DNA from 4 places in the Hoeflea sp. 108 genome. Region 2 is predicted to be linked to each of the others. Evidence: predicted binding sites of a transcription regulator. Region 2 holds the regulator's gene; each other region holds the start of a gene.
What was found. Region 2 encodes LexA, which represses DNA repair genes until DNA is damaged. Its sites were predicted from a motif close to TGTTCNNNNTGTGTTCNG; they were not measured.
Positions count from the first base shown of each region.

Region 1: the regulator LexA is predicted to act here: its motif matches at 2,023-2,040, upstream of B015_RS0122705 (helicase-related protein).
Region 3: the regulator LexA is predicted to act here: its motif matches at 2,202-2,219, upstream of recA (recombinase RecA).
Region 4: the regulator LexA is predicted to act here: its motif matches at 1,981-1,998, upstream of B015_RS0107190 (sel1 repeat family protein).

Region 1 is NZ_KB890024.1:4,564,032-4,567,724, forward strand. It holds gene B015_RS0122705 (helicase-related protein) at 1-1,906, opposite strand, end outside; gene aqpZ (aquaporin Z) at 2,647-3,333, shown strand; gene B015_RS0122715 (beta-ketoacyl-ACP reductase) at 3,411-3,693, opposite strand, start outside.
Region 2 is NZ_KB890024.1:2,597,867-2,601,559, reverse strand. It holds gene B015_RS0112780 (ComEC/Rec2 family competence protein) at 1-1,509, shown strand, start outside; gene lexA (transcriptional repressor LexA) at 1,684-2,400, opposite strand; gene glp (gephyrin-like molybdotransferase Glp) at 2,508-3,693, opposite strand, start outside.
Region 3 is NZ_KB890024.1:1,966,766-1,970,458, reverse strand. It holds gene alaS (alanine--tRNA ligase) at 1-728, opposite strand, end outside; gene recA (recombinase RecA) at 989-2,077, opposite strand; gene B015_RS0109500 (carbohydrate kinase family protein) at 2,357-3,298, shown strand; gene B015_RS0109495 (pseudouridine-5'-phosphate glycosidase) at 3,319-3,693, shown strand, end outside.
Region 4 is NZ_KB890024.1:1,478,903-1,482,595, reverse strand. It holds gene B015_RS32120 (DUF1353 domain-containing protein) at 106-1,188, opposite strand; gene B015_RS0107190 (sel1 repeat family protein) at 1,592-1,858, opposite strand; gene B015_RS0107185 (DUF2147 domain-containing protein) at 2,290-2,634, shown strand; gene B015_RS0107180 (glutathione S-transferase family protein) at 2,735-3,451, opposite strand; gene B015_RS33525 (hypothetical protein) at 3,623-3,693, shown strand, end outside.

The DNA.
Region 1 (3,693 bases), 2.0 Mb from region 2:
CCGAAAGCTGCTCGGCCGACTTGAGATCGACCAGCGGCTTGAGCAGAAGCTCGACCTGGAAATTGATGAAGCGCTCGGCGCGCGCCGCCACCTTGTCGCGGGCCGGGCCGGTCAGCTGCTCGTCGGCCAGAAGCACGACGCGCGGCTTGAGTGGGTCCTCGCCCTCGACCAGCGTGCCGATCGGCGCGCCGATCCAGCGCAGGACACCATCGGAGCCCAGCGCGATGTCGCCGTTGGGCGACGCGGCGAAACGCTCGGCGCGCGCTTCGAACTCTGTCGCCAGCGCCTTCTGCGCTGCCGTGCGCACTGCCTTGGCGTCCTCGCCACCGGCGCTTTGGTCGGCGGTGAAACGGAACCCTTGCAGTTCGCCGACGTGATGGCCTTCGACGAGGACGGTTCCGGACGGGCTGATTTCGGCTTCAAGCATGGTGTTTTCTCTAAGGCGGCGCATGAGGACGGAAGTCCTGCGGTCTACAAAGCGTTTCGTCAACCGCTCATGCAGCGCATCCGACAATCTGTCTTCGATGTCGCGTGTTTTTTCTTGCCAGTGTGCCGGATCGGCAAGCCAACCGGGGCGGTTTGAGACGAAAGTCCAAGTCCGGATCTGGGCGATCCGGTGCGAAAGCGTGTCGATGTCACCCTCGGTGGAATCGGCGCGACGGACCTGTTCGGCCATATAGTTCTCGTCGACATGGCCACGCCGGGCGAGGTCGTCATACATCGATGCGATGAGATCGGCGTGCTGCGCCGGCGCGATCTTGCGATAGTCGGGCAGCGCGCAAGCTTCCCACAGCAGCGCCACCCGCTCGCGGTTCGTGGCAAGTGCGCGGATTTCGGCATCGCGTGACAGATGCTCGAGCGCCTGGGCATCGACAGCCGGCAAAGCACGCGTCAGCCCCTCCACGGGAGCGACCGTCTCGATCGAGCGCTTCAACGCATCAATGCTGGCAAAGTCGAACTGGACGGTTCGCCACTGCAGCACCTTCACCGGATCGAAATCATGCGCTTCGATCTTTTCGATCAGCTCCTCGTCGAACGGATCGACGCGACCGGTGACGCCGAAGGTGCCGTCGCGCAGATGGCGACCGGCACGTCCGGCGATCTGGCCGAGCTCGGCGGCGGTCAGCTGGCGGAACTGGTAGCCGTCGAACTTGCGGTTCTGGGCGAAGGCGACGTGGTCGACATCGAGGTTGAGGCCCATGCCGATGGCATCGGTGGCGATCAGGTAGTCGACGTCGCCCGACTGGTAGAGCGCCACCTGGGCGTTGCGGGTGCGTGGGCTGAGCGCGCCGAGCACGACGGCCGCCCCGCCCTGCTGGCGCCGGATCAGCTCGGCGATGCCGTAGACCTCGTCGGCCGAGAAGGCGACGATGGCCGAGCGGCGCGGCAGCCGGGTGAGCTTCTTCGACCCGGCATAGGCGAGATGCGACAGCCTCGGACGGGTAACCACAGACACGCCCTTGAGCAGCTTCTCGAGAATGCCGCGCATGGTGTGGGCGCCGAGCAGCAGCGTTTCTTGGCGGCCGCGCAGATGCAGGATGCGGTCGGTGAAGATGTGGCCGCGCTCGAGGTCGCCGGCGAGCTGGACCTCGTCGATGGCGACGAAGGCTGCATCGGTCTGGCGCGGCATGGCTTCGACGGTGCAGACGGAATATCTGGCGCCGGCAGGCTGGATCTTCTCCTCGCCGGTGATCAACGCGACCTTGTGAGCACCGACCTTCTCGCACAGCCGCCCGTAGACCTCGCGGGCCAACAGCCTGAGCGGCAGGCCGATGACGCCGCTTTCATGCGCCACCATGCGCTCGATGGCGAGATGGGTCTTTCCGGTATTGGTCGGGCCGAGCACGGCCGTGACGTCGCGCCCTGACAGGATCAGCGGGTCGTTCTGCCTGGAGTGAACATTCATTTCAAGAAACCACCCTCGGCGCCGGTCGGGACCGGCGTTGCGGCGCCTTCGGACGCCGAGTGGACACATAGGGATTTGCGCGCCAAAGCGAAAGCGGAATGTTCCGGTTTAAGAGTTGGAACGAGTCTGGAACGAATCAGCGACGAATCACTGACTCTGGACGATTCAGGTTTTGTTCACCCCAACATATTGAAGAACAGCTGGCAAGCGGCACCACATGCAGACTCACTAAAGTGGCCAGTTCCCGATTCCGCGCCGTTGCCGTTAACCTTTGCCGGCAAGGTCGCGCCCAGCAGGGTGAAGCCGCACGCAAAATAATGAAATTATTGATGTTTCCTACTCAGGCGTTAACAGCAGCGAGGCCTGCAACCGCGATTTGATTAAGACTTGAACCAAATGCGGAACGAACTGGCGACGAATCGGTGACCGTACCTGTTTCCCGGTTTGTTCACCGCTAGATGTTGTGCCGCTTGATCTCCTCGGGCGGATTCGAGGCAAGTCCGGTGCAAGTTCGCATGCGAAAGCCCACAACCGCCGTTAACCTTTGCGTGCCATTCCGGCACGAACAGCCTGTAGCGAAAATATCTGTGATTGCATTCCGTTAGGTCATACTCGCTGGTTGTGTACAACGCCGACGCGTGTCTCCATGGCCAGGTTGAGTCTGTGCGGCGGGGTTGCCTGGACAGGGCCTCCGGAAAATGCGGCGCACCGCGCAGGCGCACGACACTGGAGGGACCAACATGAAACGACTGTTCGCCGAGTTCTTCGGCACATTCTGGCTCGTCTTCGGCGGCTGCGGCAGCGCCGTCCTTGCGGCGGCATACCCCGATCTCGGCATCGGCTTTCTCGGCGTTGCGTTTGCGTTCGGCCTGACCGTTCTCACCATGGCCTATGCTGTCGGCGGCATTTCCGGCGGCCACTTCAACCCGGCCGTTTCGGTCGGCCTGCTGGTCGGCGGCCGCTTCGACGCCAAGGACCTGATCCCCTATGTGATCGCCCAAGTGTTGGGCGCCGTCGTCGCCTCGGCGGTGCTCTATGTGATCGTCAGCGGCAAGGCCGACTTTGCCGGCATCGGCGGCTTCGCCACCAACGGCTATGGCGATGCATCGCCCGGCAAATACGGCATGACGTCCGCACTGGTCATCGAGGTCGTGCTGACCTTCATGTTCCTGATGATCATCCTCGGCTCGACCCATGGCCGTGTGCCCAAGGGCTTCGCCCCCATCGCCATCGGCCTGGCGCTGACCCTGATCCACCTGATCTCGATCCCGGTCACCAACACGTCGGTCAACCCAGCGCGTTCGACCGGACCGGCGCTGTTCGTCGGCGGCATCGCCCTGCAGCAACTGTGGTTGTTCTGGGTCGCGCCGATCGTCGGCGCCATCCTGGCTGGCATCACGCACAAGGCGCTGTTCGAGAGCGAGTGAACAAACCCGACTTCCTTGCCAAGAAAAAAACGGCGCCGAAAGGCGCCGTTTTCCACTGTTGAAATGCTGACGGGCGGTCAGACGAAATACTGCCCGCCATTGGCGGTCAGCGTCGCGCCGGTGACAAAGCCCGACTCGTCGGAGGCCAGGAACACCACGCAGCGCGCAATTTCCTCGGGCTCGCCGAGACGGCCGACCGGAATCTGGGCGATGATCGATTCGCGCACCTTCTCGGGAACTGCCATCACCATTTCGGTGGCGATGTAGCCGGGGCAGATGACGTTGACCGTGATGCCGGCGCGTGCGCCCTCCTGCGCCAGCGCCTTGGTGAAGCCGATGTCGCCGGCCTTCGACGCCGAA
Region 2 (3,693 bases):
ATGGTTGCCGGCACGGTGATGTTCCTTATGCGTCTTGGCTTTGCCGCCTTCCCGGATTTCGCATCGCGGCATCCCGTCAAGAAATACGCCGCCGTCGTCGCCCTGGTCGGCATTGCCGCCTATCTGTTCATCTCGGGCGGAGAGGTGGCGGCCCAGCGCAGCTTCGTCATGCTGGCCGTGATGTTGACTGCGGTGCTGTTTGATCGTGCTGCGCTGACGATGCGCAATCTCGCCATTTCCGCCATCATCGTCATTCTGGTGTCGCCGCATGAGGTGGTCGGTCCGAGCTTCCAGATGTCGTTTGCCGCCACCGCAGCACTCGTCGGGGCCTATGGCTGGTGGTCCGAGCGCCGTGAGGAGCAGGCACAGCCTGTTGGCGAGATGACATTGTGGTCGCGTGCCTGGCACTGGGGGCGCAACGCCACAGTCGGCCTTGTCGCTACCTCCATCATCGCCGGTGTCGCCACGGCAGTGTTCGGCGCCTGGCATTTCCAGCGTGTGTCGCCGCTCAGCCTCGTCGCCAATCTGGCGGTCATGCCTGTCGTATCGGTGCTGGTGATGCCGTTCGCGGTGTTCGCCAGCCTAGCCATGCCCTTCGGACTGGATGGGCCGTTCCTCGATGTCATGGGCGCCGGTTTGCGCGTCATGATCGCCATGGCCGAATGGATTTCCGACCGCTCGCCGCTGGACGCCGTCGGGCTGGTATCGACCTGGTCGGTCGTGCTGGTGACAATAGCCCTTGTCGTCGCTGCGACGGCGACGACCTGGCTGCGCCTTGCCGCAGTGCCATTCGTCGTGGCCGGCGTGCTCGTCATCGGCGTCGCGCCGTCGCCGGATGTGCTCGTGGCCGAAGATGGACGCCTCGTCGGCGTCGCCACCGACGATGGCAAGCTCGCGGTCAACAGGCCAAGGCCAAACCAGTTCACGTCAGACAACTGGATGCGGGCGTTGGCGGTGGAAGAGCTTAGCAAGCCGTCGCAGGATGCAGAGAAGACCAGAGGGACCGCAGCTCCGGCGGCCGATGGCCCACGCTTTGGGGCCGCGCCGCAGAGCCTTCCTGCGAATGGTCGGGCCAAAGGCCTTGCGCCAGCTGAGGACGCCGTCAAAACCGTCGCCGGCGCAAGTGCCTTCCACTGCTCCGCGGGTTTGTGCACGCTTCGACATCAATCCGGCGCGACGGTTGTCCACGCGTCCAATGCTGCTGCGGCGTGGCAAGTCTGCCGAACGGCTGCACTCGTCGTCATCGACGATGCGACTGCTGGAGATGTCTGTGGCGGGCAGGTCGCAACCGTAGTGACCAAGCGCGATCTGGCGCGTCTGGGCAGCGCCGCGGTCTATCTGACGCCAGTCGTGGCGGGCGGCGCGTCGGTGCTATCGGTCGAATATGCCATCACCGAGCCCTACCGGCCATGGCATGCGCACCGCCAATTTTCCCGCGAGGCGAGGGGACTTGCACCCAATCGCCAAGAGGCGGTGAGAAAACAGCCAGACAACGCGACGACCGAATAGCCCACCGCAGGCAAGCGTGCCATATGCGGCAAGCTCGAAACTGCGGTCTATACGGCCTCGAAGCATCTCAAGACTACCATCGCCATTTCCGCTCTCCTCGGATTGCGGCCACGCTCAATGTCTTTGCTCTTACACAACTTGAGACGGAAAACGCTTCGTCTTCTGGGAGTTGCCCTAGTAGCGGCGGATCAGCCCGACGAGCTTGCCCTGCACCTTGACCCTGTCTGGCCCGAAGATGCGGGTCTCATAGGCGGGATTGGCTGCCTCCAGAGCGATCGAGGCGCCCTTGCGGCGGAAACGTTTCAGCGTCGCCTCCTCGTCGTCGACGAGGGCCACGACGATCTCGCCGGGGCTCGCGGTACTGGCATTCCGGATGATGACAGTGTCGCCGTCGAAAATGCCGGCCTCGATCATCGAGTCGCCTTTGACCTCAAGCGCATAGTGCTCGCCGCCCATGATCATGTCTGGCGGCACCGAAATGGTGTGTGTCCGGTGCTGGATCGCGTCGATCGGCACACCCGCAGCGATCCGTCCCATGACTGGAATGGCAATGGCGGACACGGCATCGTCGTCGTTGCTTGCAGCGGCCGGGCGCGACGGCTCGGGCTTGCGGCCAAGCGACCCTTCGATGACGCTTGGCGAGAACTTCCTGGCAGCGTTGAGACCGGGCGCAATCGAGTCGGGCAGGCGCAGCACTTCGAGCGCTCGTGCCCTGTTGGGCAGGCGGCGGATGAAGCCGCGTTCCTCGAGTGCGGTGATCAGGCGATGGATGCCGGACTTGGAGGCGAGGTCGAGCGCTTCCTTCATTTCATCGAAGGATGGAGGGATGCCCGCCTCCTTCAACCGCTCATGGATGAACAGCAGAAGCTCATGTTGTTTGCGCGTCAGCATCGCCGCCCCCAAGGAATCGCGAGAAAAACAAACCCGGAACAAACACTATCTGTTCCAGTTGTGTTCCGCAACTGTTTAAATTTCGTGAAGGTTATCGGCGGGATTGTTCAGCGCAGCATCAGCACGCGGCAGGCACTGCCGGATTCGGCCGGTTCCGCAAAGGGGCCGCGGATAACAGCGCAATTGGCGTCGGCCAGCGTCCGGAGCATGGACGAATCCTGCACCGTAAACGGCGTGACGACGAGCCCATCAAGGGTCTGGCGTGCGACAGCGCGGACAAAATCCTGACGCAGATCGTTGGCCGGCATCGGCGTATCGAGCACACCGTCCCTGATGTCGGCGACGTGAGAGCGTCCGCCCAATTTTGCCAGCAGCGGCTTCAGGAAGATGTGCGAGCAGATGAGGCTCGCGACCGGATTGCCGGGCAGGCCGACGCAGCGCGTCGCGCCGAGGCGACCAAACATCAGCGGTTTGCCGGGGCGCATGGCGATCTTCCAGAACGAAAGATCCATGCCGAGGCCGGTTAACACGCGATGCACTAGGTCGTGGTCGCCGACGGACGCACCGCCCAGTGTGACGATGACATCGGCCTTGGCGTCGAGTGCTTTCTGGACCAACCCCGAGATGGCGTCCGTGCTGTCGGCGGCTATGCCGAGGTCGAGCACACGAGCGCCGATCGAGCGGGCAATTGCAGCGACGCCATAGGCGTTGGACGAGATGATCTGGTCGGGGCCGGGCGTGCTACCCGGCAGCAGAAGCTCGTCGCCGGTGGCGATGATCGCGACCAGTGGTGCGCGCACCACCTGGACGTCGGGGTGATTGGCGGAGGCGATCAGCGAGAGGGCTGCCGGATCGAGCAGGCGGCCGGCGTCGAGGATGAGGTCGCCTTCGCTGAAATCGAGGCCGCTGAGGCGAATGTTGCGGCCGGGATCTGTCGGTTCCAGCACTTCGACCGCACCATTGCCGAGATCACGCGCGTTTTCCTGGATCACCACGGTGTCCGCCCCCGCGGGAACCGGCGCTCCGGTGAAGATGCGCACTGCCTGTCCCGTACTGACGGTCCCGGTGAATTGTCGTCCCGCCGGGGCCTGGCCGATGACTGAAAGTTTCGCCGGAAGCGTGGCGATGTCTGCTGCCCTGACAGCATAGCCGTCCATGGCGGAGGCGTCGAAAGGCGGCTGGGTGCGCAAGGCGTACAGCGGTGCCGCCAGAACGCGGTCGGCTGCCTCGTGCAGGGTAACCCGATCCGTGCCGGTGGGTGCGGCACCTTCAAGCAGGCGTTCGAGAGCCTCG
Region 3 (3,693 bases), 630 kb from region 2:
GTCTCGACGCCCTGCAGGATCGAGGCCATGCGCTCGAGGCCCATGCCGGTGTCGATGGAGGGGCGCGGCAGGTCGATGCGCTCTTCCTTCGTCACCTGCTCGTACTGCATGAAGACGAGGTTCCAGAATTCGAGGAAGCGATCGCCGTCCTCCTCCGGGCTGCCGGGAGGGCCACCCCAGATGTGGTCGCCGCGGTCGATGAAGATTTCCGAGCACGGGCCGCAGGGACCGGTGTCGCCCATCGCCCAGAAATTGTCCGAGGTGGGGATACGAATGATGCGGTCGTCAGAGAAGCCGGCGATCTTCTTCCAGTATTCAGCAGCTTCGTCGTCGGTGTGATAGACGGTGACGAGCAGCTTGTCCTTCTTGAGCCCGTACTCCTTGGTGATCAGATTCCAGGCGAGCTCGATCGCCTGTTCCTTGAAATAGTCGCCAAAGGAAAAGTTGCCGAGCATCTCGAAGAAGGTGAGATGGCGGGCGGTGTAACCGACATTGTCGAGATCGTTGTGCTTGCCGCCGGCACGCACGCTCTTCTGGGCGGTCGTGGCGCGCGAATAGGGGCGCGACTCCAGGCCGGTGAAGACGTTCTTGAACTGCACCATGCCGGCGTTGGTGAACATCAGGGTCGGGTCGTTGCGCGGCACGAGCGGGCTGGAGGCCACCACCTCGTGCCCATTCTTCTTGAAGTAGTCGAGGAATGTCGACCGGATCTCGTTCACGCCACTCATGTTGTCGCCTTTGGTCGCCGAGCAGAACAGATGTCCGCCTTTTGCCGGCGGGATTTCGAACTGGCCTTTTAGCTGCCCACCTTGACCCTGTCCAGAAACCCCGCCGCCGCAAAGGCGCTGATATCCGCCAAGATTACAGGCCAAAGCGGCCGTCGCAGCCACAAACGAAAACCGCCGGCGCTAAGGCCGGCGGTTTCGAACAAGAGCTGAACGTTTAGCTGCGCCGAGCGACAGAACCGCCAACCGGACACAGGGCCAAATCACATGGCGCTGGCTTCATCCTCGCCATCATCCTCACGCGAGCCGTTCTCAAGGAACTTTTCGGCGATCAGCCCGGCATTCTGCCTGAGTACCGTCTCGATCTCGCGCGCAGCTTCGGGATTGTTGCGCAGGAACAGCTTGGCGTTCTCGCGCCCCTGGCCCAGACGCTGGGAATTGTAGGAGAACCAGGCACCTGACTTCTCGACCACACCAGCCTTCACGCCGAGGTCGACGAGCTCGCCGGTCTTGGAGACGCCTTCGCCATACATGATGTCGAACTCGACCTGCTTGAAGGGTGGGGCCAGCTTGTTCTTGACCACCTTGACGCGGGTCTGGTTGCCGACGACCTCGTCGCGGTCCTTGACCGAGCCGATGCGGCGAATGTCCAGGCGGACCGAGGCGTAGAACTTGAGCGCGTTGCCGCCCGTCGTCGTCTCAGGCGAACCATACATGACGCCGATCTTCATGCGGATCTGGTTGATGAAGATGACCATGGTGTTGGAACGCGAGATCGAGGCGGTCAGCTTGCGCAGCGCCTGGCTCATCAGGCGGGCCTGGAGGCCCGGCAGCGACTCACCCATCTCGCCTTCGATTTCAGCGCGCGGGGTAAGTGCGGCGACGGAGTCGACGACCAGCACGTCGATGGCGCCCGAGCGCACCAGCGTGTCGCAGATTTCGAGTGCCTGTTCGCCGGTGTCGGGCTGCGAGATCAGCAGGTTTTCGAGATCGACCCCAAGCTTGCGGGCATAGACTGGATCGAGCGCATGTTCGGCGTCGACGAAGGCGCAGATGCCACCCTTCTTCTGGGCCTCGGCGATCGTGTGCAAGGCAAGCGTCGTCTTACCCGAGCTTTCCGGCCCATAGATCTCGATGATACGTCCGCGCGGCAGGCCGCCGACGCCAAGCGCGATGTCGAGGCCGAGCGAGCCGGTGGAGACCGTGCCGATCTCGACAACCTGCTCATTGGCACCCAGGCGCATGATCGAGCCCTTGCCGAAGGCGCGTTCGATCTGCGACAGCGCCGCGTCCAGAGCCTTAGATTTGTCCACCGAATTATCCTCTACGAGCCGCAATGAATTCTGAGCCATGATACATCATCCCGTGGTCGTCAATGAAGGCCGGCAGATCCGGTACCGATATAAATTTGTATCTGTTTTGTTCTTATTTGGCAAGAGCACCCAACCGATTGAAACAAAACGCAATTCAGCCTGGTGTTCTTTTTTCGTTTCACACACATGCGTGATCCGATGTCGCATGCGAGCGAAGCGACAAACTCCAGCAAATGGCCGCGAAGGCGATTCGCCGTGGTTGCTGCCAACCTCCCGGCGCACTAAGTTCGCCGCTTCGAAATCCGGCCGGACATATCATTGATGACATCACCCAGGATCCTCGCCATCGGCGGCGCGCATGTCGACCGCAGGGGACGCATGACGGCGCCCTTCGTGCCGGGCGCCTCGATCCCCGGCGCGATGAGCGAAGAGGTCGGCGGCGGCGCCTTCAACGCGCTGCGCGGTGCAGTTCGTCGGGGCGCGCGCGGTGCGCTGATGTCAGTGCGCGGCGGCGACGCTGCAGGCGAAGCAGTGGCCTCCGAGATCGCAGCGAACGGCATCGAGGACCTGTCGGTTGTGTTCCTGGACAGGGCGACGCCGAGCTACACGGCGCTGCTCGACCGCGACGGCGACGTGGTGGCGGCATTGGCTGACATGGGGCTCTATGAACTCGCCTTCGCCAAGCAGATGCGGCGCGCCAAGGCACGCGAGGCGATAACAGCGGCAGACGCAGTTCTGTGCGACGCCAACCTGCCCGAAGCGGCACTGACCAAGCTTGGAGAGATTGCCGACAGGCCGCTGTTTGCGATTGCCATTTCGCCGGCCAAGGCGGTGCGGTTGGTGCCGATCCTCGGCAAGCTCTCCTGCCTCTACATGAACCGGCGCGAGGCGGGGGTGCTGGCAGGCACCACCACCGATTCCTCGCCGGCCGAATTCATGCGTGGACTGCGGGCCGCCGGGCTCAAGCGCGGCGTCGTCACGGCCGGTGGCAGCGGAGTCTTCGCCTATGACACGTCAGGGTTGATCGAGGTTGCGCCCCCCGCCCCGCGCCGGATCGTCGACGTGACAGGTGCGGGCGACGCGCTGGCAGGCGCCACGACCGCAGCGCTGATGCGCGGGCTTACGCTGGAGCGCGCGCTGCGCGAAGGCATTGCAGCCGCCGTGCTCGCCATCGAGACCGCTTCCGCTGTACCGGAACTCGACCAACAGGCCTTCGCAGAGATGCTGGCCCTTGTGCCGCAAGCCAAGGAAATGGCATGAGGCCGCCCATGGAGATCAAGATGACACCCGAAACCGCCCGCCCCTTCATCGACGTCCACGCGCCTGTTGCCGCTGCCCTTGCCGCCGGCAAGCCCGTGGTCGCGCTCGAGAGCACCATCATCACCCACGGCATGCCCTATCCCGACAACTCGGCGATGGCGGCGAATGTCGAGAAGATCATCTCGGACGAAGGCGCGGTTCCCGCGACGATCGCCGTCATCAACGGCCGCATCAAGATCGGCCTGTCGGACGGCGAGCGCGAATCGCTTGCCATGACCGGCGGCGCGATGAAACTGTCGCGCGCCGACATCGCCTATGCGGTCGCCGAAGGTCGCACCGGCGGAACCACGGTGGCAGCGACGATGATCGCGGCCCATCTCACCGGCATCAAGGTG
Region 4 (3,693 bases), 1.1 Mb from region 2:
CTGCGCCAGTGCCCCTCTTGGAGCATGGGCAGCAAGCCATTGTGCCTGTATCGACACACATGTACGGAGACAATCACGTAACTGGCGGAATGGCAACGTCTGGCGTCAGCCACCCTGCGGCCTGAGGACGTTGGGCGAAGTCAGCCAGTTCTGGTAGCTGCGGTCGGCCTCGATGACCTTGTTCCACTGATCCCGCTCGGCCACGGTCCTGGTGGCAGCCCACTCGATCCCGGTGCCTTTCAGGCCGTTCATCTGGGACGCCTCCACCAGATAGGTGTCCGGCAGCATCTTCGGCAGGGTCTCCTGGGCGATGCCGATGTTGCTGAGCTCGACAGCCTTCCAGCCGCCTGTGGTCTTGACCAGCCCGCCCTCCGCCTTGACGCTGGCCACGACCTGCTGGGAGTTGCCTTCGATCGGCACCAGCAGGCCGAAATCGGTGAAGTTGGTGCGGGCCTCGGTCGGGCTGTAGCCGGCGAAGGTCGTCGCCCCGTCGACCATGGCCTTGAGCTGCTCGACGCCTTCGAAGGTTGCCGGGATCTCGCCCGTCGCCGTCAGGTCGATAACCTTGCCGTCGGTATCCTGCAGCGTCTTGGCGATCGCCATCAGCTTGCTGACGAGGAATGTGTCGCGCTGGTCCTGCGCCAGGGCCGCCGCCCTGATGAAGATGTCGAATTTTCGGGACGGGGAAGACATCTGGGGAGCAGGCGCGGCGGCGGGCTTCGGACCGGCGTCCGTCGATGGCAGAAGCGAGCCGAGCTCGTCGAAACAGTTGGTGCCGTCGTTGGCGAGCGACTGCTGCGTCAACGACCAGTCTGGACCGCCGAGCCTGACGGCCGAATACATGAGCCACGCCTGCCAGGACGGCGTGTTGTTGGCCAGCATCGCGTAATAGAAATTGCGGTGCGTGTCGTGTGCGGTGCGCGTTTGGGTGCAGCAATAATAGTCATGGACGATCGACGCCGGGAAATACGGACCGTCATAGTTGTCGCCGACGATCAGCTCGAACAGCCAGGGAATGGTCGCGCCATCGGTGTAGCTTCCCGCCGGCACGGTCCAGCGAAGTCCGTTCGGGTCATCGAAGTTGACAGCCTTGGTGGTCCTGAACGGCTTTGGCGAGGCATCCGTCCGGTTTTCCAGCCCGATCGGAAGATCGATGAACTTGCCATAGTAGTCCTGGGCCCAGGACATATCGGCTGCAAGCAAGAGTATGAGCGTAGTCGAACTGCGAAGCAAAGTCCTGCGCATGCCACCCCCCATTTTTGCTGATTTTGCAAAGCAAACGATAGCATGTTTCAGCAACAACGAAAAAGCCGCGCCGATCTTGTCTCGATCGGTCGCGGCTTTTTTCGTGGAGAGTTCCCGCGAGCATCTTCGGCCCGTCGGAAGTTCGCCTGCCCTGTCTAACTGCTCTGTCCAATTGGTGGGGACATGCTGGAGATCATGTCCCTGGCGCGCCTTGCCCGTCCTTCAAGCCGTCGCGCTTCTGTTGTTGGGGGCTGCCATCCCGGCGTCCCCGTTCTTCCCCCGAAGAAATCTTGTCTTGCTGGTGCATGATCCGTTCCGAAAATCCAAGCGATTTTCGGGGCATGCACTAGTGCATCGTCATCCATTCGCGCGCTTCGCGCAGCGCCTTGACGATGTCGGTCTTGGACATCGTGACCGACAGCTCCGAGCGCAGTTCAGCAGCGCGGGCCGAGCCCTTGATGGCGGCGATGTTGAACCACTTGTGGGCGGCAACCACGTCGATGTCGCAGTCGCGGCCGGTGGCATACATCATGCCCAATTCCAGCAGAATATCAGCCTGAGCGGTGGTGCCCATCGCGCCAAAGCCGGCTTCAAAGATTTCGAAACGTGCCATTTTCTTGTCCCCTGTCCGTCTCCTGGAGCGGGCCTGCCTGGGTCACCAGGAGCCGCCCTTCGATGCTTCCGAAGATGCCGGGGAGCCTTGAATCTGCCGTTAAATGGCTTGCTTAACCCGAAGAAAACAAAGTCAAAACAAAGGGTAAAGCTTGGATTTCGTTAAGGATAGGAAGCCTTGGGCTGCCTGGGATTTGAAGAAAATGCGATGAAAATTCGCCTGTCTGCGGCTAAGTCTTTGATAACCACGCCCGACATCCGCTGATGGTGGGAGATGAACTTTCGGCGGCGAAAGGGACTTTTTCGGGCCAGAAAAAAGCCGGCAACTTCCCCAGCGACACCGCTTTTGTTTTGGCGAAGGCTGCATTACGCTTACGTTTGCGTAAACGTCACGCGGGGGAGACGCCTGTGACACCAACCGGGAGGACTTCAATGTTTCGCAAGATGAGCATGGCCGTTGCGGCTACCCTGATGCTGGCGGGCGCGGCCTATGCCGATCCGATCGAAGGCAACTGGAAGACGGAAGCCGGCTCGACGGCCGCGATCGCAACGTGCGGCAGCGGCTTCTGCATCACGCTGAAAGACGGCAAGCACGCCGGCAAGCAGATCGGCACCTTCAACGCGGACGGCGGCAATGCCTATTCGGGCAAGATCACCGACCCCGCCAATGACAAGACCTATACCGGCAAGGCCTCGGTGGCCGGCTCGAACCTGAAGATGAAGGGCTGCGTGCTCGGCGGCCTCATCTGCAAGAGCCAGAACTGGACGAAGCTGTAAGATCGAATAGGGAGTAGTGAGTAGCGAATAGAGGGGAAGACCGAGGGCTTCGACGCCACGTGTTCCCTGTTCGCCACCCACTACTCCCTATTCGCTGTTTTCACGCCCTCGCTCGCTGACCGAACAGCACCTTCTGGGCTTCCTTGTCGTCGGCGAGATTGCGGCGGTGGTCTTCACCCACGGCGATGCCGCGGACAACGGCCGGACGGGCCAGCAGCGTTTCAAACCAGCGCTTGAGGTGCGGGAAGTCCTCGATGTCCTGGCCCTGGTTCTTGTACGGCTTCACCCAGCCAAGCGCTGCCATGTCGGCAATCGAATAATCGCCAGCCAGGAATTCGCGATCGGCGAGGCGCTTGTTCATCACACCGTAGAGGCGGTTGACCTCGTTGGTGTAGCGGTCGACGGCATAGCCGATCTTTTCGGGCGCATATTGCCGGAAGTGATGGGCCTGGCCGGCCATAGGGCCGAGGCCACCGACCTGCCAGAACAGCCACTGGTCGACCTCGACACGCGTGCGCTCGTCGGCCGGATAGAATTTGCCGAACTTGCGGCCGAGATATTGCAGGATCGCCCCTGACTCGAAGATGGAGATGGGCGCTGCCTTGCCGTCGACGGCCGGACCTTCCGGATCGACGATCGCCGGCATACGGTTGTTGGGCGCGATCTTCAGGAATGACGGCTCGAACTGCTCGCCCTTGCCGATGTTGACGTATTTGATCGTGTAGGGAACGCCAAGTTCCTCCAGCATGATCGAAATCTTCCAGCCGTTGGGCGTCGGCCAATAATAGAGGTCGATCGGCAAAGTCTGCGTGGTCATTCCGAACTCTCCGTGTTGTGCACTGCACAGGAGATATGTGCGGGTGGCCGGAACGCAACCCTGAGCCCCTGTTAAAGACCGTCAATAGATTTGAACCGAGGATGAACGGAGGTCTCAGAACCCGTTCAGCAGGGCTTTGGCATATTCCGCTCCATCGAAGGGGATACACCAATGCTTGCTCGTCGCTTCACCATCGTATGCCTGCTCAGCGCCCTGTTTGGCATCGCCTTCGCAACCCTCGT